Regions from separate parts of the Pseudomonas sp. LBUM1648 genome, predicted to be linked through region 1. Evidence: riboswitches for the same ligand, from Rfam matches in the RefSeq annotation. Region 1 holds a riboswitch; the other holds the start of a gene.
What was found. Region 1 has a riboswitch for cobalamin ahead of ACA043_RS16360 (CbtB domain-containing protein). Riboswitches for the same ligand answer to the same signal wherever they lie in the genome.
Positions count from the first base shown of each region.

Region 2: linked by a shared signal. The riboswitch ahead of cobO (cob(I)yrinic acid a,c-diamide adenosyltransferase) and the one ahead of ACA043_RS16360 (CbtB domain-containing protein) in region 1 are both predicted to bind cobalamin.

Region 1 is NZ_CP166808.1:3,589,500-3,605,529, forward strand. Features, by position in the region: gene ACA043_RS16335 (phospholipase D-like domain-containing protein) at 1-1,531, opposite strand, end outside; gene ACA043_RS16340 (vWA domain-containing protein) at 1,683-2,336, opposite strand; gene ACA043_RS16345 (magnesium chelatase ATPase subunit I) at 2,357-3,361, opposite strand; gene cobN (cobaltochelatase subunit CobN) at 3,602-7,450, opposite strand; gene cobW (cobalamin biosynthesis protein CobW) at 7,454-8,524, opposite strand; cobalamin riboswitch at 8,624-8,839, opposite strand; cobalamin riboswitch at 9,751-9,973, shown strand; gene ACA043_RS16360 (CbtB domain-containing protein) at 10,095-10,292, shown strand; gene ACA043_RS16365 (CbtA family protein) at 10,304-11,005, shown strand; gene ACA043_RS16370 (cobalamin biosynthesis protein) at 11,002-11,415, shown strand; gene cobM (precorrin-4 C(11)-methyltransferase) at 11,496-12,242, shown strand; gene nfuA (Fe-S biogenesis protein NfuA) at 12,451-13,035, opposite strand; gene ACA043_RS16385 (acyltransferase family protein) at 13,128-14,129, opposite strand; gene ACA043_RS16390 (fatty acid cis/trans isomerase) at 14,223-16,030, opposite strand, start outside.
Region 2 is NZ_CP166808.1:1,862,169-1,878,198, reverse strand. Features, by position in the region: gene ACA043_RS08635 (OmpP1/FadL family transporter) at 1-171, shown strand, start outside; gene ACA043_RS08630 (glutathione peroxidase) at 253-813, opposite strand; gene ACA043_RS08625 (hypothetical protein) at 868-990, opposite strand; gene ACA043_RS08620 (MFS transporter) at 987-2,189, opposite strand; gene ACA043_RS08615 (MarR family winged helix-turn-helix transcriptional regulator) at 2,242-2,646, opposite strand; gene ACA043_RS08610 (adenosylcobinamide-GDP ribazoletransferase) at 2,771-3,502, opposite strand; gene cobC (alpha-ribazole phosphatase family protein) at 3,504-4,079, opposite strand; gene cobT (nicotinate-nucleotide--dimethylbenzimidazole phosphoribosyltransferase) at 4,076-5,131, opposite strand; gene cobU (bifunctional adenosylcobinamide kinase/adenosylcobinamide-phosphate guanylyltransferase) at 5,128-5,649, opposite strand; gene ACA043_RS08590 (cobyric acid synthase) at 5,740-7,191, opposite strand; gene cobD (threonine-phosphate decarboxylase CobD) at 7,188-8,180, opposite strand; gene cbiB (adenosylcobinamide-phosphate synthase CbiB) at 8,173-9,081, opposite strand; gene bluB (5,6-dimethylbenzimidazole synthase) at 9,078-9,728, opposite strand; gene ACA043_RS08570 (cobyrinic acid a,c-diamide synthase CobB) at 9,725-11,125, opposite strand; gene cobO (cob(I)yrinic acid a,c-diamide adenosyltransferase) at 11,122-11,733, opposite strand; cobalamin riboswitch at 11,815-12,040, opposite strand; gene ACA043_RS08560 (hypothetical protein) at 12,194-12,778, shown strand; gene ACA043_RS08555 (PQQ-dependent sugar dehydrogenase) at 12,847-14,160, shown strand; gene ACA043_RS08550 (C40 family peptidase) at 14,293-14,829, opposite strand; gene ACA043_RS08545 (C40 family peptidase) at 15,051-15,665, opposite strand; gene hda (DnaA regulatory inactivator Hda) at 15,880-16,030, opposite strand, start outside.

The sequences.
Region 1 (16,030 bases):
TCGCGAAGTAACGAAACCGGTAATGTTCGTAAAACCGCAGCAGCTCGAGGCCATAACGATCCGCCAGATCGGTGTCGCCGCGAATGATCAGGTAGTTTTCGTCATTGCCGTTGCTGGCCGAGGCACTGAAGTTGTGGCTGCCGCTGATAATAGTCGGCGTGTCCGTCGTGAAGTCGATGACCACCGCTTTGGTATGCACCAGCAGATTGCCCTCCTGGCCCTTCATGTTCTCGCGCAGCCAGCCTTCCAGCCCCGTGTTGAGCAATGCGGTGGCGGCGAATTCGGCGCTGCGGTCGGCGTGAAAACCGGTGATTCGGCTGGTGGTGTTTTGCAGGCCGTAACGCAGGATGTCGTCGTGTGGCTGGCCGAGCAAAGCATTGAGAATCGCGTCAGGCAAGACGAACGCAGTGACGAACAGGACATCCTTCTTCGCCGCTTCGATGATCTCGACGAACTCGCGTAGATCGCCGCCGCCGGTGCGTGGCGAGAACCCGGCAAACAGCGACTGTGCAGCGTCCATGGGGTTGTGTTCGGTGATCCAGTCGCGGGTGGCACCGAGATCTTCGGGATCGTCCCAGATCCGTTCGAAAATCCGCAGATAGCTCGAACTCACGGGAGCGTCATCAAGCACATGCACCACATTCGCCTGCCGATAAACGCCATTGGCGGTGAAATTGGTGCTGCCGCACAACACGGCTTGCGGTTGGCGCTGTCCCGCTGCGTCGAGTCGGCTGAGGACGATGAATTTGTTGTGGAAGATGTTGTGCGTCACCCGCCCACGTTTGCTCGTCGCCGGCAGTTTCGCCAGACTCGCCTCGTTGATTGTGGTGTCTTCGTCGTCGATTCGAGCGTGATACAGCACTCGAATCTGCACACCCCGCGCAAATGCCGCATTCACGGCATCGACGATGGCCTGCAACTGATATTCGTAAATGGCAATGTCCAGCGCCCACTGACCATCAACCGCCCGTTGGATAAAACCCAGCAAACGCGCGAGCAAGCCGTTCTCCAGCCATTGCCGTGGCGCATCCGGCCAGGCTTCGATGGGCATGTTTTTGTTGGCGCTGATCTGAGCATCAAGATCGGGAAATTTGCGCTGGAACGCCTGGCTGGCAGCGACCGCACGGTTGAAGATCACGCTTTGGTTGGCCGGGTGACCGTCGTCTGAACTGATCGTCAGCTCCAGCGACTCGCCCAGTTGCGGCGCATCGGGCGTGCCATAAGCCAGGTGAACGCGATAGTGAATCGTCATCCCCGGATTGACCGCGTAATCGGCCCAGCGGAATTTTTGCAGCGGGGCTTTATCGCTGGGCGTGGCGTGAAACTGCGGGAAAGTGTGGGCTTTGCCGGGGAACGTCAGGCTGTTGAAGAGGAACAGCCACGGCTTGGCGCCTTGCTGCTTTTCGATGGCGAACCCTAGCAAGCCTTTGCGACGCGGCTCCGCGAGGTCCATCGCCAACAGCACGCCATTGGTGCCGGCGTAGGCTTTGACGCGGAAATCGTCTTGAGCATTCTTGACCAACACGCGCATCGATCACTCCTTGTGATTGGGCTGGGTGCAGCATAGAGCAAGAAGCAAAATTGGCTAATCATGCCAAACACTGTAGGAGCTGCCGAAGGCTGCGATCTTTTGATATTGTTTTTTAAGATCAAAGTCAAAAGATCGCAGCCTTCGGCAGCTCCTACAGGTACCAGAGCTCAATCAGCTCATCGATATGCCGATACTGCGCCTCCAGCGCTCCCGCCAGATCCTTCGCCCGACCCAACCGGATCGGCCCACGCTCGATATCGATCAACAGCCCCGGACACCCCAGCGCCGGCAATCCCGACCACGCCTTCAAACGTCCATCCGTGACTACCAGCAACCGCTGTTGCTCGGCGGGAAAGCGCTTGCGCCGCACCGTCAGCCATTGCTGCGCCTGATTCAGCGCTGCCAGCAACGGCGTACCGCCGCCCGCGCCCAATTCATCCAGCCAGATGCGTAAACCGCTGGACGCCTTCAAACCCTGCACCTGCCATTGCGGCGCCGCACCGCTGGCGGTCAACAACGCCAAACGCGCGCGCTGGCGATAGGCATCATCAAACAATTGCGCAAGCAGGCCTTTGGCATCGCTCAGTGCGTTATGACGGCGCGTTGAGGCCGAGGCATCGACGATCACCAGCCACAACTCATGGGGCGAACGCGTGCGCAGTTGAAACAGCAGATCTTCACGGCTTTGCGGACGGCCATTGAGCAGCGTTCCCGGCCAGTTCACCGAGCCACTGCGGGCTGCATGACGTTTGCCCTGGCGTCCGTTGTCGAGTTGTCCGGCACGGGGTCTGGCATTCGCCCCCACATCAGACCGGGGGCGAATGCCTACATCTTTTTTGGCCAGCTCGGCACTTCGCGACGGCTGCCGGTGGCAAGCGCTGGAGCCGGCATGTCGCCCCACTGGCCCTGCCCTTCGTTCGGGTTGGCCTGCGCGTTGGCTGGGGATTGCGCGGGTTGTTGCTGAGGACTCGACGGGGTTTGTTCACGACGACGATGGCGCAAGGCAAATTCGGCCACCGCGTCGATATCTTCTTCGCCGATCACTTCAGCTCCTCGCCATGCCGCGTGAGCGCGGGCAGCGCGCAACCACACCAGATCCGCGCGCAAACCATCGACGCCAGCGGCAAAACAACGCTCGGTGATTTGCGCCAGCGCCGCATCATCCAGAGGAATATCGGCCAAGGTGACTCGGGCATGTTCACAACGTTCGCGAAGGGTTTGCTGCTCGGTTTCCCAAAGCGCGCAGAACGCTTGCGGGTCGCTATCGAAGTCGAGACGACGACGGATGATCTGCCCACGCTCGGTCGGTGCAGTGTGGCCACTGAGGGCGACATTCAGACCAAAGCGGTCGAGCAGTTGCGGGCGCAACTCACCCTCTTCCGGGTTCATGGTGCCGATGAGGACGAACTTCGCCGAATGCCGATGGGAGATGCCGTCGCGCTCGATCAGGTTGGTGCCGCTGGCAGCGACATCGAGCAGCAGATCCACCAAGTGATCAGGCAACAAGTTGACTTCATCGACGTAGAGCACGCCGCCATCGGCCTTGGCCAGCACACCGGGGGAAAACTGCGCGCGACCGTCGCTCAGGGCCGCGTCGAGATCGAGCGTGCCGACCAGCCGCTCTTCGGTGGCGCCCAGCGGTAGCGTGACGAACTGGCCGCTGGCGAGCAGATCCGCCAGGCCTCGCGCCAGAGTGGTTTTAGCCATGCCGCGCGGGCCTTCGATCAGCACGCCGCCGATTTTCGGGTCGATGGCGGTGAGGCACAGGGCGAGTTTCAGATCGTCGGCGCCGACCACGGCGGAGAGTGGGAAATGTGGGGTGTCGGTCATTTGGATTGATCTCTGTCGTGGTCGTCGGTGTTCTTGAGAGTTTTGGTGTGTCAGGTGGAGTTGCCCTCACCCTAGCCCTCTCCCAGTGGGAGAGGGAACTGACCGAGGTGCTCTTTCAAGGTCCACCGACCTGAACTGTCGAGTCGAACTCAAGTTTTGAACGCCCTGCAAATCGGCTCCCTTTCCCCCTCTCCCCCTTGGGGGAGAGGGCTGGGGTGAGGGGGTGGCTTTATTGAAGCGCTACATGTCTTCTTCTATATCCAGCAACAAATTCTCCAGCGCCTCTTTATAGGCCCCCGGCTCCTGCCACATCCCGCGCTGTTGCGCTTCCAGCATGCGCTCGGTCATGTCCCGCAGCGCATGCGGATTATGCTCACGAACAAAATCCCGCGTTGCCGGATCGAGCAGATAAGCATCGGCCAGCAGCGCGTACTGGTGATCGTCGATCAACTGCGTGGTGGCATCGAAGGCAAACAGGTTATCCACGGTCGCCGCCATTTCGAACGCGCCTTTATAGCCGTGACGCTTGACCCCGTCGATCCATTTTGGATTCGCCGCCCGCGAGCGGATCACCCGGTTCAGCTCTTCTTTCAGAGTGCGGATCTTCGGCAGATCCGGCTGGCTGTGATCGCCGTGATAACTGGCCGCCGCTTCGCCCCGCAAAGTCTCGACGGCAGCGAGCATGCCGCCCTGGAACTGGTAATAGTCGTTGGAATCGAGCAAGTCGTGCTCCCGGTTGTCCTGGTTTTGCAGAACCGCTTGTACCTGACTCAGGCGCTGGACGAATTGTTCGCGAGCATTGGTGCCCTCATCAGAACCGCCATAAGCGTAGGCGCCCCAGTTCAGGTAAACCTCAGCGAGATCTTCGCGACTCTGCCACAAACGACCGTCGATGGCGCCCTGCACGCCCGCGCCGTAGGCACCCGGTTTGGCGCCGAAGATTCGCCACCCGGCCTGACGCCGCGCGGCCTCTTCATCCAGACCCGATTGCAACAGAGCCTCACGCTCGGCGCGCACCTTGGCGGCCAACGGGTTGAGATCATCCGGCTCGTCCAGCGCAGCCACCGCTTGCACGGCCGCATCGAACAAACGAATCAGGTTGGCAAACGCATCGCGGAAGAATCCTGAAACTCGCAACGTCACGTCGACCCGTGGTCGGTCCAGCAAACTCAGCGGCAGAATCTCGAAATCATCGACGCGCTGACTGCCGGTGGCCCACACCGGCCGCACGCCCATCAGCGCCATGGCCTGGGCGATATCATCGCCACCGGTGCGCATGGTCGCGGTGCCCCACACCGACAGGCCTAGCTGACGCAAGTGATCGCCGTGATCCTGCAAGTGCCGTTCGAGAATCAGCGTGGCCGACTGGAAACCGATGCGCCACGCGGTGGTGGTCGGCAGGTTGCGCACGTCGACCGAGTAGAAGTTGCGGCCGGTGGGCAATACGTCGAGACGACCGCGACTTGGCGCGCCGCTCGGGCCGGCGGGGACGAAACGGCCGCTGAGGGCATCGAGCAATCCGCGCATTTCCGCCGGGCCACAGGCGTCCAGGCGAGGGGCGACAACTTCACGCAGGTTGTCGATGATGGCGCTGACTTGCCCCCAACCCGCTTCCTGTAGGAGTGAGCCTGCTCGCGATAGCGGTGTTTCTGTGGAAGAGATGTCAGCTGACATAACGCCTTCGCGAGCAGGCTCACTCTTACAGGGGTTGTGCAGTGTCTTTGCGATCAACTCAGTGGCGAACAACTCCAGGCGCTCGCGGGTATCGCCGGCAGTACGCCAGACTTCATCGCTGACCGCTTGCAGTTCAACAGGACGCGGGCCCGTCCACGGATCAGCCAGTGCGCAATCAAGCGGATCAAAACCCAACTCAAACGCCTTGGCCAACGCCCGCAGCAGACTCGACTGCGCACCTTTGCCGTCGCCCCGAGGAATGCGCAGCAGCGCCAGCAAGGTATCGATGCGCAACCGCCCGCTCGGCGATTCGCCAAAGATGTGCAGGCCATCGCGGATCTGCGATTCCTTCAGATCACACAAATAGGTGTCGAGACGCGGCAGCCAGATCGCCGCATCGGCGTCGCTGTCCAGCGCCGCGTCGAGTTGCAGTTCACGGTCGATCTGCGTGTCACGCACCAGTTGCAGAATGTCCCGTTGCAACTCGCGGGCACGACGCGGATCAAGCAGTTGCGCCTCGTAATATTCGTCCGCCAGCAGTTCCAGATTACGCAGCGGCCCATAGGTTTCGGCGCGAGTCAGTGGCGGCATCAGGTGGTCGATGATCACCGCTTGCGTGCGCCGTTTGGCCTGGGCGCCCTCGCCCGGATCGTTGACGATAAATGGGTAGATGTTTGGCAGCGGCCCGAGCAACGCATCCGGCCAGCAGTTTTCCGACAGCCCCACGCCTTTGCCCGGCAGCCATTCGAGGTTGCCGTGCTTGCCGACGTGGATCACACCGTGGGCGCCGTAGGTGTTGCGCAGCCAGAAATAGAACGCCAGATAACCGTGGGGCGGCACCAGATCCGGGTCGTGATAGACCGCACTCGGATCGACCTGATAACCCCGCGCCGGCTGGATGCCAACGAAGGTCAGGCCAAAGCGCAGGCCGGCGATCATCATTCGCCCGTCGCGATACATCGGATCGTTTTGCGGCGAGCCCCAACGCGCGACTACCGCAGCGCGATTGGCCTCGGGGAGCGCGTTGAACATCAACAGATAGTCGTCCATCGCCAGACTTTGCTGGCATGGACGCAGATCAATCGTGTCGAGATCGTTGCTGACGCCGCCGAGCAATTGCTGAATCAACTCGGTGCCGGTATCCGGCAACTCTGCCGTGACCGGATAACCCTCAGCTTGCAATGCGCGAAGGATATTCAGCGCCGCCGCCGGCGTGTCGAGGCCGACGCCGTTACCGATGCGTCCGTCGCGGGTCGGGTAGTTGGCGAGAATCAGTGCAATCCGTTTCTCGGCATTCGGCACCCGGGCCAGATCGATCCAGCGGCGCGCCAGTTCGGCGACGAAATCCATGCGCTCGGGTTGCGCCCGATAGCAGACCACATCGGACTGGCTGCGCTCGCTGCGCCAGGCCAGATCCTTGAAACTGATCGGCCGACTGATGATGCGCCCGTCAAGTTCCGGCAAGGCAATGTGCATTGCCAGATCGCGAGGGCCGAGGCCCTGCTCGCTATCACGCCAGCCGGGTTCGTTGTCCTGGGCGCAGATCGCCTGAATCACCGGAATGTTGCGACGAAACGGCCGCAGATCCGGTGCTTCAGGACTGGATTGAGCAAAACCGGTGGTGTTGAGAATCACCCCCGCCTCGACTTCATCCAGCCAATCCTCGACCACCGAGAGGCAGCCGGGCTCTTTCAAACTGGCTACCGCGATCGGCAACGGATTCAATCCCGCTGCTTGCAAACGCTGGCAGAAAACATCGATGAACGCCGTGTTCGCCGCTTGCAGATGCGAGCGGTAAAACAGCACCGCCGCCACCGGTTGCTCGGGCAGCCATTCGGCTTGCCAGTCACTCAGTGCGGCGGAGGTTTTTTGCGGATGGTAAATCGCCGTGCGCGGCAGGGTTTGCGGCTCGCCCCAGGTGTAATCACGGGCCAGCCAACGGTTGGCCAGACAGCTGAAGAAATCCAGCGCGTTGCCCATGCCGCCCTGGCGCAAGAACTGCCAGAGCCGGTCGCGATCCTCGGCTGCGACGGTGCTCAGATCGCTGAGTTCCGGATCGGGGCGATCGCAGCCCGGGACCATGATCACCTGCACGCCACGCTCGGCGAGCTCGACCAAACGCTCGACACCGTAGCGCCAATACGCAATGCCGCCGTGCAGCGAGATCAGAATCACCTTGGCATGGCGCAACACTTCGTCGACGTACAAATCGACCGAGGCGTGATTCTGCACCTGCATCGGGTTGGCCAGACGCAGGCTCGGATAATCCTCGGGCAACTGCTGCGCGGCTTCGGCGAGCAGCGCCAGGCTGGAGTCGCCGCTGCACAGGATCACCAGCTCGGCGGGGGTTTGGCCAAGGTCGGCAATGTTGTCATCCGACACGAAACCGCCGGGCTGGGTCCTGAGCAGGTGCATGGCTTAAACGCTAAGCGCAGCGCGCAGTTGCGCTTCGAGTTGAGCGGCGTCGAGTTCCTGACCGATCAGCACCAGACGCGTGACGCGCGCTTCTTCGGCGCCCCACTGACGGTCGAAATGCTTGTCGAAACGCGTGCCCACGCCTTGAATCAGCAAGCGCATCGGCTTGTTCGGGATCGCTGCAAACCCCTTCACGCGCAGGATGCCGTGCTGGACCACCAGTTGCGTCAGGGCGTCGAGCAGCAGGCTTTCGTCGGCTTGCGGCAGCTCGATGGAGATCGAATCGAAAGCGTCGTGATCGTGGTCATCATGGTCGTCGTCACCGTCGTGGTGGTGATCGTGATGGCTGTGGCGGCTGTCGATGTGTTCTTCGGAACCGGCGCCGAGGCCGATCAGCACGTCCAGCGGCAGGCGACCGTTGCTGGCTTCGACGATTTTGACTGCTGGCGGCAGTTCTTCGGCGACTTCAAGGCGTACGCGCGCAAGGTCTTCCGGGCTGGTCTGATCGGCCTTGTTGAGGATGACCAGATCGGCGCTGGCCAGTTGGTCGGCGAACAGCTCGTGCAGCGGCGATTCGTGGTCCAGGTTCGGGTCGAGTTTGCGCTGGGCGTCGACCTGATCCGGGAACGCGGCGAAGGTGCCAGCAGCCACGGCCGGGCTGTCGACCACGGTGATCACCGCGTCAACGGTGCAGGCGCTGCGGATTTCCGGCCATTGGAAGGCTTGTACCAGTGGTTTTGGCAGGGCCAGACCGGAGGTTTCGATGAGGATGTGGTCGAGGTCGCCGCGACGGGCAACCAGTTCGCGCATCACCGGGAAGAACTCTTCCTGAACGGTGCAGCACAGGCAGCCGTTGGCCAGTTCGTAAACGCGGCCGGTGGCTTCTTCTTCGGTGCAACCGATGGTGCATTGCTTGAGGATCTCACCATCGATGCCCAGCTCGCCGAACTCGTTGACGATCACCGCGATGCGGCGGCCCTGAGCGTTGTCGAGCATGTGCCGCAGCAACGTGGTTTTGCCCGAGCCGAGGAAGCCGGTGACGATGGTGACGGGGAGTTTGGCCAGTGTTTTCATCGGATGCCCTTTGGCAAGGTGGCGGGCATACGGGACGAGAACCGGCAACGCGAGCACGCGCCGGAAGCATTCGCCACCGGATCACCCCGCCCGGTTGTAGTGAGAATCTGTGACGAGGCAGGTCTCCTGGCTGACGGTGTTCAGGCGTTGGGGCCTGGCGTTTGCTGCGCCTTCCCGCTGGCGCCCTTTTGCAGGGGCTGGCAGTGGCGTGGCAGCGAACATCACCGTTCACAGTTGCGGGGGCAGCCGCGGCTTTGACCGCGTTCCCTTCTTAGCTTCGGCACGCGCCGAAGAACCTCGAAAGCGCAAGGCTACGCATGGCTTGCTTATGGGTCAATGTTTGGTTTGGGGGCATATCCGTTGCTGCGGGTGTTGCTGATTAGGGTTCCGCCCTTACGGCGGGTCACTTTTTCCAGACGCCGAAAAAGTAACCAAAAAGGCTGCCCCCTGACGTACGGCACTTCGCCTAGGCTCAGTGTTCCCTCGCTACGGTGTCCATCCGGGGGCATCGCCTACGGTTTGCTTCGCTGCACCTCCTCTCGATGGATGCGGCTTCGCCGCACGGCGCTGCGCGCCAACCCCCCGGATGAACACCTTCGCTCGGCCTGCCGATGGGCTGAAGAGCAAGATCAAAAGCCAAAGCCAAAGCCAAAGCCAAAGCCAAAGCCAAAACAGATCAAAAGATCGCAGCTTCGGAAGCTCGCAAGGAATGAGTACACCCACCAGAGCTTGGTCGGCTGTCAGGCCGCCATCGCTGGCAAGCCAGCTCCCACAGGGATTGGGTACATTTGATAGAGATTGGTCGGCTCGTAGGCCGCCATCGCCAGCAGGCTGGCTCCCACAGTTTCGAGCCGCGCGAACCCTGCGGCGCATGCCGCCCCACTCAACACAATGAGCGTTAGCTCGAGTACCGCTCTTGACCTAAAACGCCCGTCGGCAGGCTGAGCGGAGGGATTGATCCGGGGGTGGGAGCGCAGCGACCGTTTGGCGAAGCCAAACACATCGAAAGGAGGTGCAGCGAAGCAAACCGGAAGCGATGCGCCCGGATCAATCCCGGAGCGAAGGAACCCGAGCCACAGCGAGGGCCGAACGTCAGGGCACAGACCTTTGGTTACTTTGGGGCGTTTGCCAAAGTGACCCGCCGTAAGGGCGGAACCGTAATAAGCCATCACCGCAGCAACGGATATGCCCCCATTCAATTGACTCAAATCCCCCCAACATGCTCTCCTACGCAACTTGTTACGGGTGCCCTTCACAGGGTGAAACGGGAAACCGGTGAATCATGTGCTTTACTCTAAAGCCATGTCAGTCCGGTGCTGCCCCCGCAACGGTAAGCGAGAGAAGCGTCGAATCCACTGTGCCATGACGGCATGGGAAGGTGACGCTTGCAGGTCGGCCTGACGCCAACCCCTCGTGAGCCCGGAGACCGGCCCGCAACACACAGTGCGCACTTGCGTCGCTGAACATAACAAACCCGCGGTGGGCGGGCGCTGTTCGAACCCCTGCGTGCCCGATTCGCAGGGGTTTTCATGCGCTCTATTACCCCGCTGACATTCCAGAGGGAAGCGCCATGTCGATCATCAGCAGCACCGGCAGCAACACGGATAAAATCGCCAGCACCAGCACCCTGAGCCAACGCCTGACCGCCGCCATCTTCGCGTCGATCCTCGGCGCCAGCCTGGTTTACTTCGCCGGTTTCTCGCACATCGAAGCAGTGCACAACGCCGCCCACGATACCCGCCACAGCGCCGCGTTCCCGTGCCACTGAGACCTGCCGACATGATCAAGCGAATTGCGCAAACCGCAGGTTTCACCGGTCTTCTGGCCGCCCTGCTCCTTACGCTGCTGCAAAGTTTCTGGGTTTCGCCGCTGATTCTGCAGGCCGAGACCTACGAAAAATCCGAACCGGCGGCTGAGGTTCACGAACACGCTGCCGGTGCCACTGCCCATACTCACGATGCTGAAGCGTGGGAGCCGGAAGACGGCTGGCAGCGCGTGGTATCGACCACCGGCGGCAATCTGGTAGTGGCCGTGGGTTTTGCCCTGATGCTTGCCGGCCTGTACACCCTGCGTGCACCGACCAAAACTTCGCAAGGTCTGCTCTGGGGTCTGGCCGGTTACGCTACGTTCGTTCTGGCACCGACCCTGGGCTTGCCGCCTGAATTGCCAGGCACTGCTGCGGCGGATCTGGCTTCCCGGCAGCTCTGGTGGATCAGCACTGCCGCCTCCACCGCCGCAGGTCTGGCGTTGATCGCGTTCAGCCGTCACTGGCTGATGAAGATCCTCGGTGTGGCGATCCTTGCAGTGCCGCATGTGATTGGCGCCCCGCAACCGGAAGTGCATTCGATGCTGGCGCCAGAAGCCCTCGAAGCACAGTTCAAAATCGCTTCGCAGTTGACCAACGTAGCGTTCTGGCTGGCCTTGGGCCTGATCAGTGCCTGGTTGTTCCGCCGCAAAAGCGATGGCCACTACCACGCATGACGAATAACCGCGCAGCGCCGACTTTCGTGGTCGGTCTGGGCTGCCAGCGCGGCTGCCCCGCCAGCACGCTGCGCGCGTTACTCGATCAAGCCTTGCAGGCCCATCGCATCGAACTGGAAGCAGTCAAAGCCCTGGCCAGTATCGACTTGAAGCGTGATGAGCCGGGCTTACAAGAACTCGCCGCACAATTGGCCTTGCCGTTGCTGTACTTCAGCAGTGAACAATTGGCCAGTTACCAGCAACAGCTCAGTCACCACTCGCAGATCGCCTATGAACGCACCGGTTGCTATGGAGTAGCGGAAAGTGCGGCGTTGGCACTGGCTGAACAACTGATTCAGGCACCGGCCAAACTGCTGATCTCCCGGCAAAAGTACGCGCAGGCGACGCTCGCATTGGCCGGCGCCGCGTAAAATCCCGATAATCCCTGCCATCGATCATGAGCGATCTTCATCTGAAGCATTGCTGCGCCTCTTTTCCAAAGGATTCAACGATGACTGTTTACTTCATCGGCGCCGGCCCCGGCGACCCGGAACTGATCACTGTCAAAGGTCAGCGGCTGATCCGCAGTTGCCCGGTGATCATCTACGCAGGTTCGCTGGTGCCGGCGGCGGTGCTCGACGGTCATCAGGCAGAAACCGTGATAAACAGCGCCGAGCTGCATCTGGAACAGATCATCGACCTGATCAAAGCCGCCCATGCCAAGGGCCAGGATGTGGCGCGAGTACATTCCGGCGATCCGAGCCTGTATGGCGCGATTGGCGAGCAGATTCGCTATTTGCGTGAGCTGGATATTCCGTTCGAAATCATTCCAGGGGTGACGGCTACCGCCGCGTGCGCAGCATTGCTGGGTGCCGAACTGACTCTGCCCGATGTCTCACAGAGCGTGATTCTGACCCGCTATGCCGACAAAACCGCAATGCCGGCGGGCGAGGAGCTGGGCAGTTTGGCGCAGCATGGCGCGACGATGGCGATTCATCTGGGGGTCAATCATTTGGAGAAGATCCTCGCTGAACTACTCCCCCATTACGGCGCGGATTGCCCGATTGCAGTGATTCACCGGGCAACATGGCCGGATCAGGATTGGGTGGTGGGAACAATCGAGGATATTGCCGAGAAGGTAGTGGCCAAGGGGTTTCGGCGCACGGCATTGATTCTGGTTGGGCGGGTGTTGGGGAGTGAGGTGTTTAGCGAGTCATCGCTGTATCGCGCGGGGCATGCGCATCTTTATCGACCCTGATTTGAAGGACTTTTGTGGCCAGACACAAAACCTGTGGAGAGGGGATTTATCCCCGATGAACTGCGCAGCAGTTCCAGTTTTGCGGCTGCTTCGCACCCGATCGGGGATAAATCCCCTCGCCACAAAGTCATTAGTCACTCATTAATCGCAGGCACAAAAAACGGCGCTCACGGGGCGCCGTTTTTTATGTTCGCAGTGAACACCTTACTTAGTAGTAGGCGTTTTCTTTCTGCGTGTGGTCGGTCACATCGCGAACGCCCTTGAGCTCAGGAATACGCTCGAGCAATGTGCGCTCGATGCCTTCCTTCAACGTCACGTCGGCCTGACCGCAGCCTTGGCAACCGCCGCCGAACTGCAGCACGGCAATGCCGTCTTCAACCACATCGATCAGGCTGACCTGACCGCCGTGGCTGGCCAGCCCCGGGTTGATTTCGGTTTGCAGGTAGTAATTGATGCGCTCGTTGACCGGGCTGTCGGCGTTGACCATCGGTACTTTGGCGTTTGGCGCCTTGATGGTCAGCTGGCCGCCCATGCGATCAGTGGCGTAGTCGACTACCGCGTCATCCAGGAATGCTTCGCTGAACGAATCGATATAAGCGGTGAAGCTTTTCAGCCCCAGCGCGGTGTCTTCAGGTTTTTCTTCGCCCGGCTTGCAGTAGGCAATGCAGGTTTCGGCGTACTGGGTGCCAGGCTGGGTGATGAAGACGCGGATACCGATACCCGGGGTGTTCTGCTTGGAGAGCAGATCGGCCAGGTAATCGTGGGCGGCGTCGGTAATGGTAATAGCGGTCATGGAAACTCCTCGCAGGCTTGTGGCGGAGTTTACGCCAATCGGCGCGCCGGACAAAGTCCCAGTATTTTTGTCAGGAAAGCGAACCAGACGCATCAGGCTGGCGACGGTCGCTCACGCCAATGCTGCAAGTGCCGATATCCGGCCCTTTCGATCCAGCGGTAACTGGCCCAGCTGCCGCCGGCGATCAGCACCAGACAAACCGCGATCACCCCGTGCGGGTTGAGCGAGTGACGCTGTGCCAGATAATGCCCAAGCATCAACACCAGCGTATGCAGTAGATAGACGGAATAGGAGCAGTCGCCCAACGCTTTGAGCAGCCGACTGTTTTTGGCAAAGCGCTCAAGGGACAGCGCCGCCGTCACCAGCACTGCACCCGGAACGCCCCAGGCCAATACCTGCGATTCGCCGAACCAGTAATAGATCGCCAGCAGTGCCATGGCGATTGCCAGAATCGGCAGCCAAAGACCCGGCCTGATCCAGCCGCGGTGATAAAGCATGCCAACGCCCATTCCCAGCAAAAACTCGAAGACCAGTTCCGAATGGTAAAACTCACTGATCCAGCCCAAGGCGGTCAGCCCATAGCAAACGCATAACAACAGAAACGCGACCACTGCTATCCGCGCATTGAGCGGGAACAGCAATGCGCCGGCAAACAGCAGGTAAAAAAGCATTTCGAAGTTCAGCGTCCATCCGACGTTCAACGTCGGGTAAACACCGAAGCCGCCGGGGTTTTCGCTGGCGACGAACAACAGCGACAACAGAAAATTCGTCCAGCCCAGCCGTTCATCGGGGAACGCCTCCGGAATTACCATCAGCAACAGTGCCGCCAGGAGCGTGTAAAACCAGTAAGCCGGCGCGATACGCATCAACCGCATTGTCATGAATTGCCTGGGTGTCAGGTCTTTGTCCGCCGTCGACAAATACATCACCAGGCCACTGATGACGAAAAATATATCGACGCCCGCCGCCCCTTGGTCGACAAACACTCGACCTACTGGCCCATCAGGCTCGAAGTTATAGAAAATCTGCATGACGTGATGCCCCACCACCATCCAGGCGGCCAGTGCGCGCAGCGCTTGCACTGAAATCAACATCGACGGCCCTCCATTGCAAAACTTTATAATTGACCACTTTGTAGGGGCTACGGGCGCCTCAAGAAGTTGGGACTGCCCGCGCACCTTAATCGATCAAAGATTCTCATAGCGGTTCATGTCCAGCACACCCTCTTCCACCGGTTCGGTCTCGTGCATGGATTGGCTCAGATCGTGGAAATAGAACCAGAATTGCGGATGACTGCGCCGAATTCCCCAGCGCTCGACGATTTTCTCGAAACGATTGGCGTCCTTGGCGTTTTCCATCGCATCGACAAACTCAGAGACCTGGTCTGCGGGAATGTTGAACATGAAGTTCGGATAGCTGCTCAGCACGCCGGGATAAATGGTCAAGGTGTCCAAACCTGGCTGATACCGCAGCGACTCACCAAGCAAAAACGCCACGTTGCTGTGCGCGCGATTGCGCAACAGGCTGTAGACCTCGCGTTTGCCGCTGGCAGTCTCGATGCGCAACATCGTCGCTTCCGGTAACTGTTCGATAACCTTCAGGCCAGCGGCCGGACGCGATGCCAGCCGACTCAGCGCTTGTTCGGCATTTTGCAGCGCAGGGTCGATATTTGGCCGCGAGCAGTAGGCGCCGTCGCAACGGTTGATCGGATCAGGCCGGGCATTGAGATCGCCATAGCGAGACAACAATTGCATGGCGAAATCGTATTTCGGGTTCTTCTCATCCAGTTTCAGCCCGGTCGGCTTGTCGTCGTCGATGGCTTCGTAATCGAGCCACATCTTGAACTGGCCGCCGCTCTGATACCAATCGTCGAGGTAGTCCTCGCGGGAGTCGGCTGGCATCAGGCGCAGGAAGTTCTGCTCGGCGCCGTTGCGGATCAGGTCGAAATACAGGCGTGTTTGCGCCTGATGTGAGACGTTGCCGAACACATCGAAGTTGACCGCCAACTGGTAATAAGTGCGCTCCAGCAGCGGATAGTCAAACAGCCACATGGTTTGCGGCACCTCGCCGATCAAGCCTTTGGTCACCGAGGCGCTGTCGAAGTGACGAAAAATGCTCAGCAGCGCGTTGTCGTTGCCGGCCCACAGGGTCGACCAGCTCGGCGCCGGCAAATCGGCATAGCTGTCGCGGCGCAGGGCTTCGTATTCGTTACGTTTGTCACGGTAATTGCGCCACAAGCCCAGGACGCTGCCGACATCGTCGTTCTGCCCGGGCATCGCCAGCAACGGTGTGGCCTGGCCGCGATAGTTCGGGTCGGTGATATAGAGGTCATGCTCCGGCGCCTGGAACAGCGCCCAGAAGTTATCGCGGATCACGTCGGTGGCGATCTGGCCACGGCACACCGGACCGCGAATAAACGTGCGGACGAAGTATTCGGCGTTATCGAGCATGAACTGATAGCGCGCCTGCGCCGGAATCGCCTCAAACGTGGCAAACGGATTGGCCCGGCTCTGTGGCCCATAGCCCGGCAAGGCGCTGACTTGCCAGTTGCCGCTGTAGAACAGGCTTTTGACCCGCGCCATCTTCGCCGCGCTCAGCGGATAAGTGATGTGGGTTTTGTGCACGATCACCCCTTGCACCGGCCACAAGCGGTAATACACCTGCGTCCCCGGATCATCGTTGGGGCGACGGGTGGCGATCAGGTCGATCGGCTGACCGGTCGGCGTGCGCGATCGCACCCACTGAAAGTAATGCCCCGGCTCGCCATCCTTGAAATAGATGTGCGCGAGATACCAGTGTTCGAACAACCAGCGCCCGACCAGACTTTGTCGGGCGCCGGGAGTGTTGAGCAGGTTTTCCCATTGGACGATTTGCATCGCCTCTTTGGCGCTCGGCGCCAGGCCTTGTTCGTCAATCGGCGCGCCGGACGCCAGCCAGCGTTGCAGGGTCTGGTATTGCTGATTGGTCAGCCCGGTCACGGCCAGCGGCATGCCCT
Region 2 (16,030 bases), 1.7 Mb from region 1:
ATCGGCGCTGGCTGGAGCCCGACCGAAGACCTGACCATCGACGTCGCTTACTCGTACCTGAAGGAAGAGTCGGTCAACATTCGCAACGAAAACGATCGTGGCCAGACTTACAACTCCAAGTATGAAAACTCGGCAAACGGTTTCGGTGTCGGCGCTACTTACCGCTTCTGATGCTGTTGGGCGAGGCTGATCCCTCGCCCACTAAAAAGCCCCGCTCTCTTTGCAGAGGCGGGGCTTTTTCATGGGCGCCGATCAGGGTTTCAGTGGTTTTGAAGCGATAGCCTTCTCGATCGCCGCAATAAATTCCGGATCATCGGGCTTGGTCAGGCTGGAGAAATTGGCGATCACTTTACCCTGACGATCGACCACGTACTTATAGAAATTCCACTTCGGCGCACTGCTCTGCGCAGCGAGCACCTGGAACAGATGCGTGGCGTCATCACCGCGTACTTTTTGCGGCTCGGTCATGGCGAACGTCACGCCGTAGTTGGCGTAGCAGACCTTGGCGGTCTCGGCGCTGTCCTTGGACTCTTGTTTGAAGTCGTTCGACGGTACGCCAAGCATTTCCAGCCCCTGCGCCTTGTAGCGCTGATTGAGCGCCTCAAGGCCTTCGAACTGTGGCGCAAAACCACAGAAGCTGGCGGTATTGATCACTACCAGCGGTTTATCGGCATAGCGTTGACACAGATCGATGGATTCCTTGGCGCGCAATTTGGGCAGCGAGCCTTGCAACAATTCCGGACAGTCAGCGGCCTGAGCCAGGCCAGTCAACGCCATCAGCAACGCGGGAACAGCACACCAGCGCTTGAGCATGTCGGGCATCCTTGAGAAGTCTTCAAACCATGAAGTTACTCGCCGGGCTTCTTTCTAGCAAATACTCATGCCCAACTGCATCAAGGCCAGACCACCCTGATGCCAGCCCCACCACACCAGCGCCAGCAGGGCGCCGCCGAGTGCGATGACGGCAATACGTGGCCAGAGTCGGCTCATACGGCGCTCGCTTGCAGGCGCTCGACCGGACGCTCGCGCACCGGCCAATTCAACGCGGCCGCCAGCAGGCTCAGAAGCACCGCCACTTGCCAGATCAAGTCATAACTCCCGGTACGGTCATACACCACTCCGCCCAGCCAGCCGCCGAGGAACGAACCGAGCTGATGGAACAGGAACACGATGCCACCGAGCATGGACAGGTTTCGCACGCCAAACAAGGTCGCCACCGTACCGTTGGTCAACGGCACCGTCGACAGCCACAAGAACCCCATGGCCATGCCGAACAGATAGGCCGTTGTCGTCGTCACCGGCAACCACAAGAACAACACGATCACCACTGCCCGCAACAAATACAGCGCCGTCAGCAAGCGCGGCTTGGACATGCGCCCACCCAGCCATCCGGCCGTGTAGGTGCCGAAGATGTTGAACAGGCCGATCAGCGCCAGCACCGTGGTGCCGACTGTGGCCGGCAGGTGTTGATCGACCAGATACGCCGGCAGATGCACACCGATAAAAACGACCTGAAATCCACAGACAAAAAAGCCCAACGCCAACAGCCAGAACCCGGAATGCGAACAGGCTTCGCGCAGGGCCTCGGATAATGTTTGCTCATGGCCGAGCACCGGCAGCGGCTTGTCCTTGAGCATGCTCACCAGCGGCACGATCATCGCCACCAACAAGCCCAACACCAGCAACGCGGCGGACCATCCGAGCCAGCCAATCAGCCCCAACGTACCCGGCAACATCGCGAACTGGCCGAAAGAACCCGCAGCGCTGGCAATGCCCATGCCCATGCTGCGTTTCTCCGGTGGCACGGCGCGACCGACCACGCCGAGGATCACCGAGAACGAGGTGCCGGACAAACCGATACCGATCAGCAAACCGGCGCTCAGCGAGAGAGTCACCGCCGAGTCGGACAAGCCCATGCACACCAAGCCCAAGGCGTAGAGCACACCGCCGACCAATACCACTTTCGCCGCACCGAAACGGTCGGCCAGCGCACCAGTGAACGGCTGGGCCAGGCCCCAGATCAGGTTCTGCAAGGCGATGGCGAAGGCGAACACTTCACGCCCCCAGCCGAACTGCGCGCTCATCGGCGACAGAAACAGACCGAAACCGTGCCGCACGCCCAATGACAACGCCAGGATCAGCGCACTCCCCAGCAACACCCAACCGCACGTACGCCACATCGATGTCATTGTTATTCTCCAGTCGCGGGTATATACCCGCTTGAATCCGAAAAAACCGGCGCTATGCCAGTTCGTCCAGCAGTCTGAGCAAGGTCTCACGCTTCTCGGCACCCAAGCGGTCGATCAACCGCTGCTGCGCCGCCTCCCACGCCGGCAAAGCTGCCGCCAGGCGCTGCACACCGGTATCGGTGAGCTTGACGATGCGGTTGCGCATGTCTTCGCCCTCAGCCAGCGCCACCAGCCCTTCGCCTTCGAGCACGCGCAGATTGCGCCCGAGGGTGCTGCGATCCAGGCCCATGGCTTCGGCCAGTTCAGAAATGCTCGGTTGATCCAGACGTTGCAGATTGCACAGCAAAGAATACTGGGCAACGTTGATCCCGAAGCCATCGAGAGCGCCGTCGTAATGCCTGCTGACGCCACGAGCGGCGCGACGCAGGTTGGTGCATAAACACTGAGAAGGAAGCATGGTGCGTGTATATACCCGCGACTGTGTTAAATCAAGTTACACATCAAAAGATCGCAGCCTTCGGCAGCTCCCACAGGGTACGCAATCCCATGTAGGAGCTGCCGAAGGCTGCGATCTTTTGCTTTTAAAACAACGCCAACCCCACCAACACCGCCATCTCCAGCAATTCCAGCAAAGCCCCCGCCGTATCCCCGGTCGTCCCGCCCAACCGCCGCACCATCAAGTGCCGCAACCAGACAAACACACCAACAGCGACCAGCAGCGCAACAATTGCCTTGAGCCCGGCGATGATCACACAAGCCAAGGCACTGATCCCCAGCACCCACCACCCCGCCCTGCGCGGCAGATGATCGGCCAATGCCTGCCCCAACCCACCCGCACGCACATACGGCGTGGTCAGAAATAACCCCAGCAGCGCCGCCCGCCCGAGCAACGGCAAGATGATCAGTGCCACCGCCTGCTGCTGGCCAATCAACGCCAACAATGCGGCGAACTTGAGCAACAACACCAACACCAGCGTCACTACCGCAATCGGCCCACTGCGCGGATCTTTCATGATCGTCAGCGTGCGCTCACGATCACCAAACCCGCCGAGCCAGGCATCGGCGCTGTCGGCCAGACCATCAAGGTGCAACGCGCCGCTGAGCAACACCCACACCGTCAACAGCAACGCTGCGTGTAGCAGCAATGGCGCACCGGCCAACACCAAGTTCAGCGCCCACAGAATCACGCCGAACAGCAGCCCCACCAACGGATAGAACAGCAGTGATCGCCCAAGCTGTTCAGGCTCCGGCATCCCCGGCAGACGAATCGGCAAACTGCTGAGAAATTGCAGGGCGATCCACAGCGGCAACATGTCAGTGACCTTCCTTGAGCGAACCATCAACGGCGACCGTGAGTGAAAACAACGCGCCGTGACCCACCTCGACATTGAGCAATTGCTCACGCGGCAAACCCCGAGCCTGCGCCAACAACAGTCGCATTACACCGCCATGACTGATCAACAGCACCCGTTCACCCGCATACGCCGCGTTTAGCCGCGCAACCGCTGCCAACACTCGCGCAGAAAAGTCGCTGACCGGCTCGCCCTGCGGCGGTGTGAACGAATACGGATCCGCCCAGAACAGCCCCAACGCCTCGGCATCAGTGTCCATCAACGCGGCGGCGCTCTGCCCTTCCCAAGCGCCGAAGTGCAGCTCTTGCAGATCTTTGTCCAGTTGCACCGGCAGATTCAGTTGCTCGCCAAGCTCAGCGGCGAACCGCGCGCAACGCTGCAACGGCGAACTGACCAGTCGATCCCAAGGCCCGCCCGCGATCACGGCTTCGCGCATCTGCGCCCAGCCCTTTTCAGTGAGCGCATCGTCGAGACTGCCGCGCAAACCGCCGCCCAGTTCAGTCTCGCCGTGGCGTAGCAGATCCAGATACAAGGTCATGCCGGACGATCCGCCACAGCGGCTTCGGCGAACGTTGCCATCTGCCCGTGCAGATCACAGGCCAGACGCAACAACGGCACCGCCAACGCCGCACCGCTGCCCTCACCCAGGCGCAGGCCGAGTTCCAGCAACGGTTCGGCGTTCAGCGTCTCCAGCACATGACGGTGGCCCGGCTCGGCACCGCGATGGCCGAACAGCAGCCACTCGCGGCAAGCCGGATTCAAGCGCACCGCCACCAACGCGGCGACTGTGCAGATAAAGCCGTCGACCAGCACCGCAATACCTTCCTGCGCACACGCCAGGTACGCGCCGACCAACGCCGCAACCTCGAAACCGCCGAGGTTGAACAAAGTCTGCAAGGCATCGCCACGCTGAGCTGCGTGCAAGGCTAATGCGCGCTCGATCACTTGCGCCTTATGGCTGACGCCCTCGGCATTCAACCCGGTGCCGGGGCCGGTCAGGTGCGCGACAGGGCAATCGAGCAAGGCACAGGCCAGCGCACTGGCCGCAGTGGTATTGCCGATGCCCATTTCGCCGCCGATGAACAACTGCGCGCCTGCGGCTTTGGCTCGCAACACACTGTCGCGACCGGCCTGCAATGCAAGTTCACCTTGGGATTGCGTCATTGCCGAACCCTGCGCAAAGTTCGCAGTGCCCGGGCCGATGTTCAGGTGGCGCACGCCCGGCAGGTTCAGCGACGGCGTCACCGTGCCCAAATCCACCACTTCCAGTTGTGCATTGAGCTGGCGCGCCAACACGCTGATCGCCGCGCCGCCGCTGACGAAGTTGAGCAGCATCTGCCCAGTGACTTCCTGCGGATACGCCGATACGCCTTCGGCGACCACGCCATGATCACCGGCAAAAATCGCAATCCAGACCTGCTCAAGCGTCGGCTTCACCTGCCCTTGCAGACCGGCCAGTTGCACCGCCACCGACTCAAGCCGCCCCAGCGAACCGGCCGGCTTGGTCAGTTGCTGTTGCCGCGCTGCCGCTTGCTCGACGATATCGGCATGCACCGGTTTGCAGGGGTTCAGCCACCAGGTTTGGGTCATAACGCAGATCCTTTCAAAGTCAGGGGCAGGCCGGCGACGGTCAGGACAACACGCTGACAGCGCTCAGCCAAAGCTTGATGCAGCCAACCGGCTTCATCGACATAGCGGCGAGTCAATTCGCCCAGCGGCACGACACCCATTCCGGTCTCGTTGCTGACAAAAATGATTTCACCCGGCAGTGTCGCCAGGCAGTCGAGCAAGGCATCGCGTTCGGCGGCGAGACGCTCGGCGTCATCGAGCATCAGCAGGTTGGTCAGCCACAGGGTCAGGCAATCGACCAGCAAGCATTGCGTGACGCTGGCGTTTTCGCGCAGGACACGGGCCAGTTCGAGCGGTTCTTCGATGAGTGCCCATTCGGCAGGACGACGGGCGCGGTGATGGGCGACGCGGTCGTTCATCTCGCCGTCCAGCGGTTGGCTGGTGGCGATGTAGGTCACGGCCAGCGCACTGTCAGTGGCGAGTTTTTCGGCCAGACGACTTTTGCCGGAGCGGGCGCCGCCGAGGATCAGTTGGAGCATGGGGACATCCTGAAAGTTATGTGGTGAGGCAACTGGCGCTATCGCGAGCAGGCTCACTCCTACAAAGGATCTCGAGCAGCCATAGGCAACTCAAATCCCACAGAGCTGACGCAACAGATCGGTATCGAGATGCTTCTCCACCAGATCCGCCAGGCGCTCGATATCACGCTCGCGCAACCCGTGGTAATCCACCTCCTGCACATCGCTCAACCCGGCCCAGCGCAGCAACGCCGCACTGGCCGCCGGCGACTCGAACAGGCCATGCAGATAGGTGCCGAACACTTGCCCGTCAACACTCTGCGCACCGTCGCAACGACCATCATCGAGCTGCACCGCTGCATTCTCCAGCGCCGGCCCGGTGGTTACACCGGCATGAATCTCATAGCCACTGACCTCGGCATCTTCCAGTGTCAAACGCCCGCGCACATTGCGCAGTTGCTTCTCGGCGTCGAGCTGCGTTTCGAACGCGAGCAAACCGAGCCCGGCGCTGGAACCCGGCGCGCCTTCCAGACCGAGCGGATCGTGCACCTGCTCGCCGAGCATTTGCAGACCGCCGCAAATACCCAGCACTTTGCCGCCATAACGCAAATGGCGACTGATCGCCGTATCCCAGCCATTGGCACGCAAATAGGCCAGATCACTGCGCACACTTTTCGAGCCCGGCAGGATGATCAGGTCAGCCGGCGGAATCGCTTGCCCCGGGCCGACAAATTGCAAATCCACTTGTGGGTGCAGACGCAGCGGATCGAAATCGGTGTGGTTGCTGATGCGCGGCAGCACCGGCACCACCACTTTCAACACCTGCTCGGCCTTGTCGGTCTGGCGCTGATCGATGCCGTCCTCGGCCTCAAGATGCAGATCCATCACATAAGGGAGCACGCCGACCACCGGCTTGCCGGTACGCTGTTCCAGCCAGTCGAGGCCCGGCTGCAGCAAGGCAATGTCGCCGCGAAAACGGTTGATGATGAAGCCTTTGACCCGTGCCTGTTCGCTCGGCGAGAGCAGTTCCAGCGTGCCCACCAGATGAGCGAAAACGCCGCCACGATTGATGTCGGCGATCAGCAGCACCGGGCAATCGACTGCTTCGGCAAAGCCCATGTTGGCGATATCGCCGGCACGCAGATTGATCTCCGCCGGCGAGCCGGCGCCCTCGACCATCACCAGCGGATACGCGGCGCTGAGTCGCTCGTGGGAGGCGAGCACCGCTTTCATCGCGATAGCTTTGTAGTCGTGATAGGCAACGGCGTTCATGCTGGTGACGGCGCGGCCATGGATGATCACTTGCGCGCCGGTATCGCTATTGGGTTTTAGCAGCACAGGGTTCATGTCGGTGTGCGGCTCAAGGTTCGCGGCTTGCGCCTGCACCGCTTGCGCGCGGCCGATCTCGCCACCGTCGGCGGTCACCGCGCTGTTGAGCGCCATGTTCTGCGGCTTGAATGGCACCACCGCCACGCCCTGCCGGGTCGCCCAGCGGCACAGCGCCGTCACCAGTGTGCTTTTACCGGCGTCGGACGTGGTGCCTTGCACCATCAGCGTTGTCATTGGATTTCCTTGGCGAACGCTTGCAGCGCTTGTTCGAGACGGGATTCTTCAGCGGCGTTGGCGGGCAGGCCGAAACGCACACTGCTGTTGTGGGGGAAGATGCGCAGGAGAATCCCCCGCCGAGCCATGAATTCGTGCAGCGCTTGCGCGTGCTCGGTGATCAGCCACTGAAACAGCGCGCAACCACCCTGCGGTTTGAAACCGTAGCGTTCCAGCAAAAGCGCCAGCCGTTCGCTGGCCTCATCGCTGCGAATCCGCTGGCGTGTGTGGCCTTCGGTGTCTTGCAGACAGGCTTGGCCCAGCACCCGCGTCGGCCCGCTGACGGCCCACGGCCCGACCTGTTCGGCGAGCAGCTTGAGCAACTTGCGCTCGGCCAGTACAAAACCCAGTCGCACCCCGGCCAGACCGAAGAACTTGCCGAACGAGCGCAACACGATCAGACCGATCTGATGGGTGTGCGCAGCCAGACTCAGCTGCGGAGTGTTGTCCATGAACGCTTCATCAACCACCAGCCAACCGCCGCGCGGGGCCAGTCGTGCATGCCAGTCGAGCAGGCGCGCCGGGGTCAGGCTCAGGCCGGTCGGGTTGTTCGGATTGACCACCACCAGCACGTCGAGGCTGTCGAGAAAGAACTCGACTTCCTGCTCCAGCACTTCGCGCACGATGTAGCCGCTGCGGCGCCAGGCTTCGGCGTGCTCGGCATAACACGGCGACAGCACACCGACCTTGCCGGCCCGACGCAAACGCGGCAGCAACTGGATGGCCATCTGTGAACCCGCTACCGGCAGAACTTGCGATGCGCCGTAGTAATCGCACGCCGCCTGCTCCAGACCGTCATCGGTTTCCGGCAAGCGTGCCCAGGCGCGCAGCGGGATTTCCGGGATCGCAAACGGCCACGGCGCCAGACCGCTGGACAGATCGAGCCAGTCGGCCTCGGCGATACCGTAATCGAGTGCAGCCTTGCGCAGCCGGCCACCGTGCTCAAGCATAGAATTCAGCCCCCACGCAGAGAATCAGCAGCCACAACCATACGCCGCGCTGAACCAATTGCCAGCCACGATCAATAGAGTCGGCATCGGCCTGAACGCCTTCGCCCAGTTGCGGACGCTCATGCAATACGCCGTGGTAAATCGCCGGGCCACCCAGCTCCACACCGAGCGCACCGGCGCCGGCCGCCATCACCGGGCCGGCATTGGGGCTGTCCCATTTCGGCGCCTGGGTACGCCAGCATTTCAGGGCCAGTCGGGTTTTGCCCAGCAGCGCGTAGGTCAAAGCCACAAGGCGTGCGGGAATATAGTTGAGGACGTCGTCGATCTTTGCCGCGCACCAGCCGAAACGCTCGAAGCGTTCGTTGCGATAGCCCCACATCGCGTCGAGGGTGTTGCTCAAACGGTAGAGGACGACGCCCGGCGCGCCCGCCACGGCAAACCAGAACAACGCGGCGAACACCGCGTCGCTGCCGTTTTCCAGCACCGATTCGGTGGCGGCACGAGCGACGGCGGTGCTGTCGAGTTCGCTGGTCTGGCGACTGACCAGATAGCCGACACGCTTACGCGCCTCGTCCAGATCATCAGCACGCAATGCCTTGGCCACTGGCTCGACGTGCTCGCCGAGGCTGCGCATGCCGAGGGCGCAATACAGCGCGAGAATCTCGACGATCCAGCCCACGTACGGCGCCCAGGAAAACGCGGTGGCGAGCAACGTCAGCGGCAGCACCGCGATCACCCACGCGGTGACGCCATGACTGCGCCAGCCACGGCCACCGGCGTTGAAACGTTGCTCGATGCGCCCGGCAAAATTGCCGAACGCCACCAGCGGATGCCAGCGTTTCGGTTCACCCAGCAGCGCATCCAGCGCCACTGCGGCGACACTCAACAACGCCACACTCATTGACTCACTCCCCAATAATTTTCATACAGCAACTCATTGAGCGGACGCGCCTGCGCCCACCCTTCGAGTACCAGCATCGGCGCCGGATAGAATTCCTTGACCGGGCCAAGACAAAGAACGGCCAACGGCTTGGCCCCCGCCGGTAGCTTCAACAGATCAGCCAGCGCTTGCGGCTCGAACAGCGAGACCCAGCCCATGCCCAGGCCTTCGGCGCGCGAGGCCAGCCAAAGGTTCTGGATCGCACAGGACAGCGACGCCATGTCCATTTCCGGCAGCGTGCGGCGACCGAAGATGTGTTTTTCTCGATCGTCCATCAGCGCGGCGACCAGCACTTCCGCGCAATCATTGATGCCTTCGACCTTGAGTGTCATGAACTCATCGCTGCGCTCGCCGAGCGCTTCGGCAGTGCGGATGCGCTCTTCTTCCACCAGATTCTGGATCTGCCCGCGCAGGGTACGGTCGCTGATGCGGATGAATCGCCACGGCTGCATCAGGCCGACGCTTGGCGCCTGGTGCGCGGCTTCGAGCAAGCGGCTCAGCAGTTCGGGCGCGACGGTGCCACCGGTGAAGTGGCGCATGTCGCGGCGTTCGGCGATGGCTTTGTAGACCGCTGCGCGTTCGGCTTCGGAAAATGCGTTGTCTGTCATGGCCCTTTCGCGAGCAGGCTCGCTCCCACAAGGGATCGCATTTCTTCAGTCACCACCGTTTCAACTGTGGGAGCGAGCCTGCTCGCGAAGGCGACTTCGGAGTCAGCCGCAAATAGTGCCGCGATAGCCGCAGGATTCGACGGGAAATAAAAATGCACATACGAAGCCGTCATCCGCCCTTCCCGATAAACCGCCTCAGCCCCGCGCCCGCCATTCGGGCTCAAGCCCCGGGCTATCGGCGTCAATTCAGTGGTCGTCAGGGAATGGTGATAAGTGTGGCCGCGCAGCGAACCTTCTGGCAGATCCACCGCTTGCAGCGCCAGTGCGGCGAGACGCTTTTGCATCACCGCATCACCCGCCAGAAGCCCCACCAGTTCAGCACGAGTGCCTTCAACGTCGGTCAACGAATCGAGCAGATACAGCATGCCGCCACACTCGGCGAGCAACGGTTTGCCCGCCGCATGGTGTGCGCGAATCGCGTCGAGCATCGCGGTGTTCTGCGCCAGCGCCACATGATGCAATTCCGGGTAACCGCCGGGCAGGTAAAGGCTGTCCGCCTCAGGTAATTGCGTGTCGCGAATCGGCGAGAAGAAACTCAACTCGGCGCCCATCGCTCGCAGCAGATCGAGGCTCGCACCATAGGTGAAGGCAAAGGCTTCATCGCGGGCGATGGCAATTCGTACACCTTTCAATAACGGCTCTGCAGTGATGACCTCAGGCGCGGCAAATTCCACGGCCGGTGGCAGCGCTACCTCGCAACTGCTGGCAAGCGCTTCGGCAGCAGCGTCCAGGCGCATATCGAGGTCATTGAGTTCACTGGCCTGAACCAGGCCGAGGTGACGGCTCGGCAGTTCGATGCCGGTCTCGCGGGACAGCGCGCCATACCAGCGCAAACCTTCGGTAAGGCTGCCTTCCAACAACTGCGCATGCCGCAATGTGCCGACCCGGTTGGCCAACACGCCAGCGAATGGCAGATCCGGCTGATATTTCGCCAAGCCCAGTGCCAACGCACCAAAGGTCTGGGCCATGGCCGTGCCGTCGATCACGCCGAGCACCGGCACGCCGAAATGCCGCGCCAGATCGGCGCTCGACGGCGTGCCGTCGAACAGGCCCATCACGCCTTCAATCAGAATCAGATCAGCTTCAGCGGCGGCTTCCCACAACAGGCGACGGCTCTCCTGCTCGCCAACCATCCACATGTCCAGTTGATACACCGGCGCACCGCTGGCGCGCTCGAGAATCATCGGATCGAGAAAGTCCGGCCCGCACTTGAACACGCGCACCTTGCGCCCCTGATTGCGATGCAAACGGGCCAGCGCGGCGGTGACGGTGGTCTTGCCCTGACCGGAGGCCGGCGCGGCGATCAGTACCGCCGGGCAGTGACGTGGTTGATTCAAAGTTCGACGCCTTTTTGCGCTTTGATGCCAGCCTGAAAAGCGTGTTTGAGCATGCCCATTTCGGTGACGGTGTCGCCCATCTCGATCATTTCCGGCTTGGCGCCGCGACCGGTGACGATCACATGCTGCATCGGCGGACGCGCCTGCAAGTCGCTGAGCACCTGATCAAGATCGAGGTAGCCGTGCTTGAGGGCAATGTTCAATTCATCCAGCACCACCAGACCGATCGACGGATCGCGCAGCAGTTCACGGGACACTTCCCACGCGGCTTCGGCGGCGGCGATGTCGCGCTGACGATCCTGGGTTTCCCAAGTGAAGCCCTCGCCCATGACGTGGAAACGCACTTGCTCGGGGAAGCGGCGAAAGAACAACTCTTCGCCCGTGCTGTGGCGTCCCTTGATGAACTGCACCACGCCGCACTGCATGCCGTGGCCCATGGCGCGGGCGAGCATGCCGAACGCCGAACTGCTTTTGCCTTTGCCGTTGCCGGTCAGGACCAGCACCAGGCCGCACTCGTCAGGCGAGTTGGCGATGCGTTCATCGATCACGGCTTTTTTGCGCTGCATACGCGCCAGATGGCGTTCGTCACGCTCGGGGGAATCAGTCATGGGGGAGCTCTCCGTTGAGGCTGGATAACGGCGGGCAGGCACAAGAATAGACGGCAAAAAGCCTGGCATCGCCCACCGTGATGCCGCTGGATGGATCAGGCCGGTCTCCGGGCTCATGAGCGGCGTTCGCCGGACTGCGCGCCTTCCCGCTGTTGAGCAGTGGCACAAGACGCAGTTTTCACTCATTTACCGTTGCGGGGGCAGCGCCGGGATCGTGGTCGTACTTGCTCTGAAGACAACCCTCACCGGCTTCCCTGTTTCACTCTGTCGACGCAAGCCACAGAGCACCTGAAACAAGCCGCGAAGGTTAGAGGGTTGGGGGTGGAGCGTCAATTAAAGAGGGGGCCAACGGGCGAATAACTGCCGCCGATCAATTATCTGACGCCAATCTTGTGCCACAGTCTCAAGAGTGATATCAAAGAGCCACAATCTCACATCACACAAGAATAAGGTGAGCCACATGCAAGGCATGATCATCAGCAACCCGCGCCTGGAATTTCTGCGTCCGGTGCTGGAACGCTGGTTTGACTGTATCGACCGTTACAACGCCGTGCGCGGCGACAGCGACACGCCCTACTGGCATGACGAAAAAGCCAATCTAGGGCTGCTCTCGGCGGCAGCCTGGATGGCCGAACTGGTTACGCTTGAACAGACGGCCACGCGCAAGCAGAACGAAGAAGGCGAACGCAATGCCCGCGCCGATCTGTTCCTCGCTGGCAGCGAAGACCGCGCTTACATTCAGGCCACGCAACGCTGGCCTCGGGTCAACAACCTCAACCTGACCCAAGCCCTGCTGGAAATCACCAGCGACGCCAAACGCATCAGCTTCGCCAGCGACCTCAAGCTCGGCTGCCTGTTTGTCGCGCCGCAAAAAGCCCAGCACAGCGCCAGCCCCGAAGAACTGCAGGACATGGTCGACGACCTACAGAAGGAACACACCTGCGCCGTCGCCTGGTATTTCCCCTATGCCTACCGCAAGTTGCGCAGTGAAGCCGGCAACTATCACCCGGGCATCGCCGTGCTGTTCAAAGAGGCCCGCGGTTGAGCAGTTGAACCATCGGGCTTGCGCGCTTCTCTATGATTAGGTCAATGCATTCATAGGGAAGATCAGTAATGCGCAAGTCCCAGCTCGCTCTCGTCATCGCTCTCGCCGGAGGGCTCGCCGCCTGTGGTGAATCCTCCAGCCTGCAAGTCACCGACGGCACCGGCCCGTCACCGAAACTGCCTGAACCGAATAAAACCCTGATCCCGACGGTGAATATCGCCCCGGCGATCGGCTGGCCCGAGGGCGCAAAACCGACTGCCGCGGCAGGCACACAAGTGGCTGCGTTTGCCGAAGGCCTCGATCATCCGCGCTGGCTCTACGTGCTGCCCAATGGCGACGTGTTGGTGGCAGAAACCAACGCCCCGCCGAAACCTGACGACAGCAAAGGCGTTCGAGGCTGGGTGATGAAGCAAGTCATGGGCAAGGCCGGAGCCGGCGTACCAAGCCCGAATCGCATTACGTTGCTGCGTGATGCCGACCACGACGGCGTAGCTGAAACCCGCACGGTGTTTCTGCAAAACCTCAACTCGCCGTTCGGCATGACCCTGGTTGGCAATGATCTGTATGTCGCCGACACCGATCGTTTGCTGCGCTTCAACTACGAAGCCGGTGCGACCGAGATCAAGACACAGCCGATCAAGGTCACGGATCTGCCCGGTGGCACGCTGAATCACCACTGGACGAAAAACGTTATCGCCAGCAAGGACGGCAGCAAGCTGTACGTCACCGTCGGCTCGAACAGCAACGTCGGCGAAAACGGCATGGATCAGGAAGAAGGTCGCGCGGCGATCTGGGAAGTGGACCGGGCGACCGGCAATCACCGGATCTTTGCCTCGGGCATTCGCAACCCTAACGGCCTGGCGTGGGAGCCCACCAGTGGCGCGCTGTGGACAGCCGTCAACGAACGTGACGAGATCGGCAGCGATCTGGTGCCGGACTACATTACCTCGGTCAAGGATGGCGGCTTCTATGGTTGGCCGTTCAGCTATTACGGCCAGCACGTCGATGTGCGGGTGGAGCCGCAGAATCCTGACCTGGTCGCCAAAGCCATCTCTCCGGACTACGCCGTCGGCCCGCACACCGCTTCGTTGGGTCTGACGTTCGCCGAGGGCAACACCCTGCCGGCGCAGTTCAAGGAAGGCGCGTTCATCGGCCAGCATGGTTCGTGGAACCGTAAACCGCACAGCGGCTATAAAGTGATTTTCGTGCCGTTTGCGGCAGGCAAGCCAACGGGCCAACCGGTGGATGTGCTGACCGGTTTCCTCGACAAGGACGAGAACGCACTGGGTCGCCCGGTAGGCGTAGTGATCGACCAGCAAGGTGGCTTGCTGGTGGCGGATGATGTGGGGAACAAGGTTTGGCGCGTTTCTTCTACCAAATAATTTGACCTGCCCCAAAACAACTGCAGGAGTGAGCCTGCTCGCGATAACGGTGTTTCAGTCAACGATGATGTCGACTGACACGATGCTATCGCGAGCAAGCTCACTCCTACATTGGGTGATGTGCTGCTTGAATTACGGATTACGCGCCAAATGCTCAGGCTGCAACACACGCTTGGCACTCAAATACGCCTTCTGCCAATACGCCTTCGACAGGCTATCGAGCTTCACCGTGCCGCCAGTTGCCGGCGCATGCACGAAGCGCCCTTCCCCGACGTAAATCCCCGCATGACTGACCTGCGAACCACCATTGGTGGCGAAGAAGATCAGATCACCGGTCTGCAATCCTTCCTTACCGACATTCGGCGCCTGCATGAGGATCAGCTCGCGCGTGGAGCGCGGCAGAGAAATACCGGCAGCATCACGGTAGACGAAGCCGATTAGCCCACTGCAATCAAATCCCGAGTCCGGTGTATTGCCGCCCCAGCGATAAGGCGTGCCGACCAGGCCGAGCGCACGGAACAGCACGTCTTCAGCAGCAGGAGAAAAGGCCTGGGAAGGCCCGAACACCACCGGCGCGCGAACCACTGGCGCAGGCGGCGGCGTACGACTGGCGCAGGCGCTGAGTAGCGCTGCGAAGAACATCAATGCGAGGCGGGCCGACATGGTCATAAGCAGAACATCCTGATCTGGCTGCGGCTTTCTCTGCCGAATGGACAGAAAACAAAACCGCCTGCGTGGCACGCAGGCGGTTTGCCATCAATATAGATTCAGGATTCTAGCGGCTACGCGGCAAACTTCAAGTAAGACTTTAACTTCACCTTGTAAAGTATAGGTCTACTCCGTTACCGGAAGCCGTTTTTGTCGCCGCGAATGCGGCGACAACGGGAAGATTACTTGCGAGCAGTCACTACAGTAGGAGCGTTCGCCAAAGCACGTTTGGCTTCGATGAAGGTCTTGCTCCAGTAACTGTCACCCAGGCTGTCTATGCGAACACCGCCGCTGCGACGACTGCTGGAGTGAATGAACTGATTGTCACCCAGGTAGATCCCGGCGTGACTGACACGACCGCGACGACCGTTGGTGGCGAAGAACAGCAGATCGCCCGGCTCGAGATTGCTACGCGATACCAGCGGAGCATCCACGTTGATCATTTCGCGGGTGGAGCGTGGCAGGTTCATGCCGGCTTCTTCGCGGAACAGATAGCCGATGAAACCGCTGCAATCGAAACCGGCTTCGGAGGTACCGCCGAAACGGTAACGGGTACCGATCAGGGACATGCCGCGTTCGAGGATGCTGTCAGCCAGAACCGGAAGCTCGTACGGCTTCTTGTTGAAGTCCGACAGTTCTTTTTCGGTGTCCAGCTCTTCCTGGTAAATAACAGAAGACTGGGCAGTGGCAGAATTTTTAACCTGTTGAGGCTGCTCTTGGACTGGAGAATGAGCAGCACAACCGTACAACAGGGTGACGAGTGCGAGAGGCACGAGGGGTGCGAAGCGCTTTAGCATGGGCACGACCGTGGCTGATAGTTGTAAAGAAGCCGAGACTATGCCCGCTATCAACCTCATTTGCAAATTCAATCGATCTTTTTGTGACTTCTCGGTTTCTCGTTTACATCTAAGCGCTTAAGCCCATTTGAATCGAAACGCGGCCTGCACAACGTGCAGGAAAGCGGATTTTCTGGCGCCTGAAATATGCCGAAACCCGCTGAAAGCCTTGGATTTACCAGCCTAGCGTTTCTTTGAGGAAGGGAATTGTCAGCTTGCGCTGAGCCTGCAAAGAGGCCTGATCGAGCTGTTCGAGCAAGTCGAACAATGCGCTCATGCTGCGGGTCCCGCGGGTCAAAATAAAATGCCCGACTTCATCGGTCAGG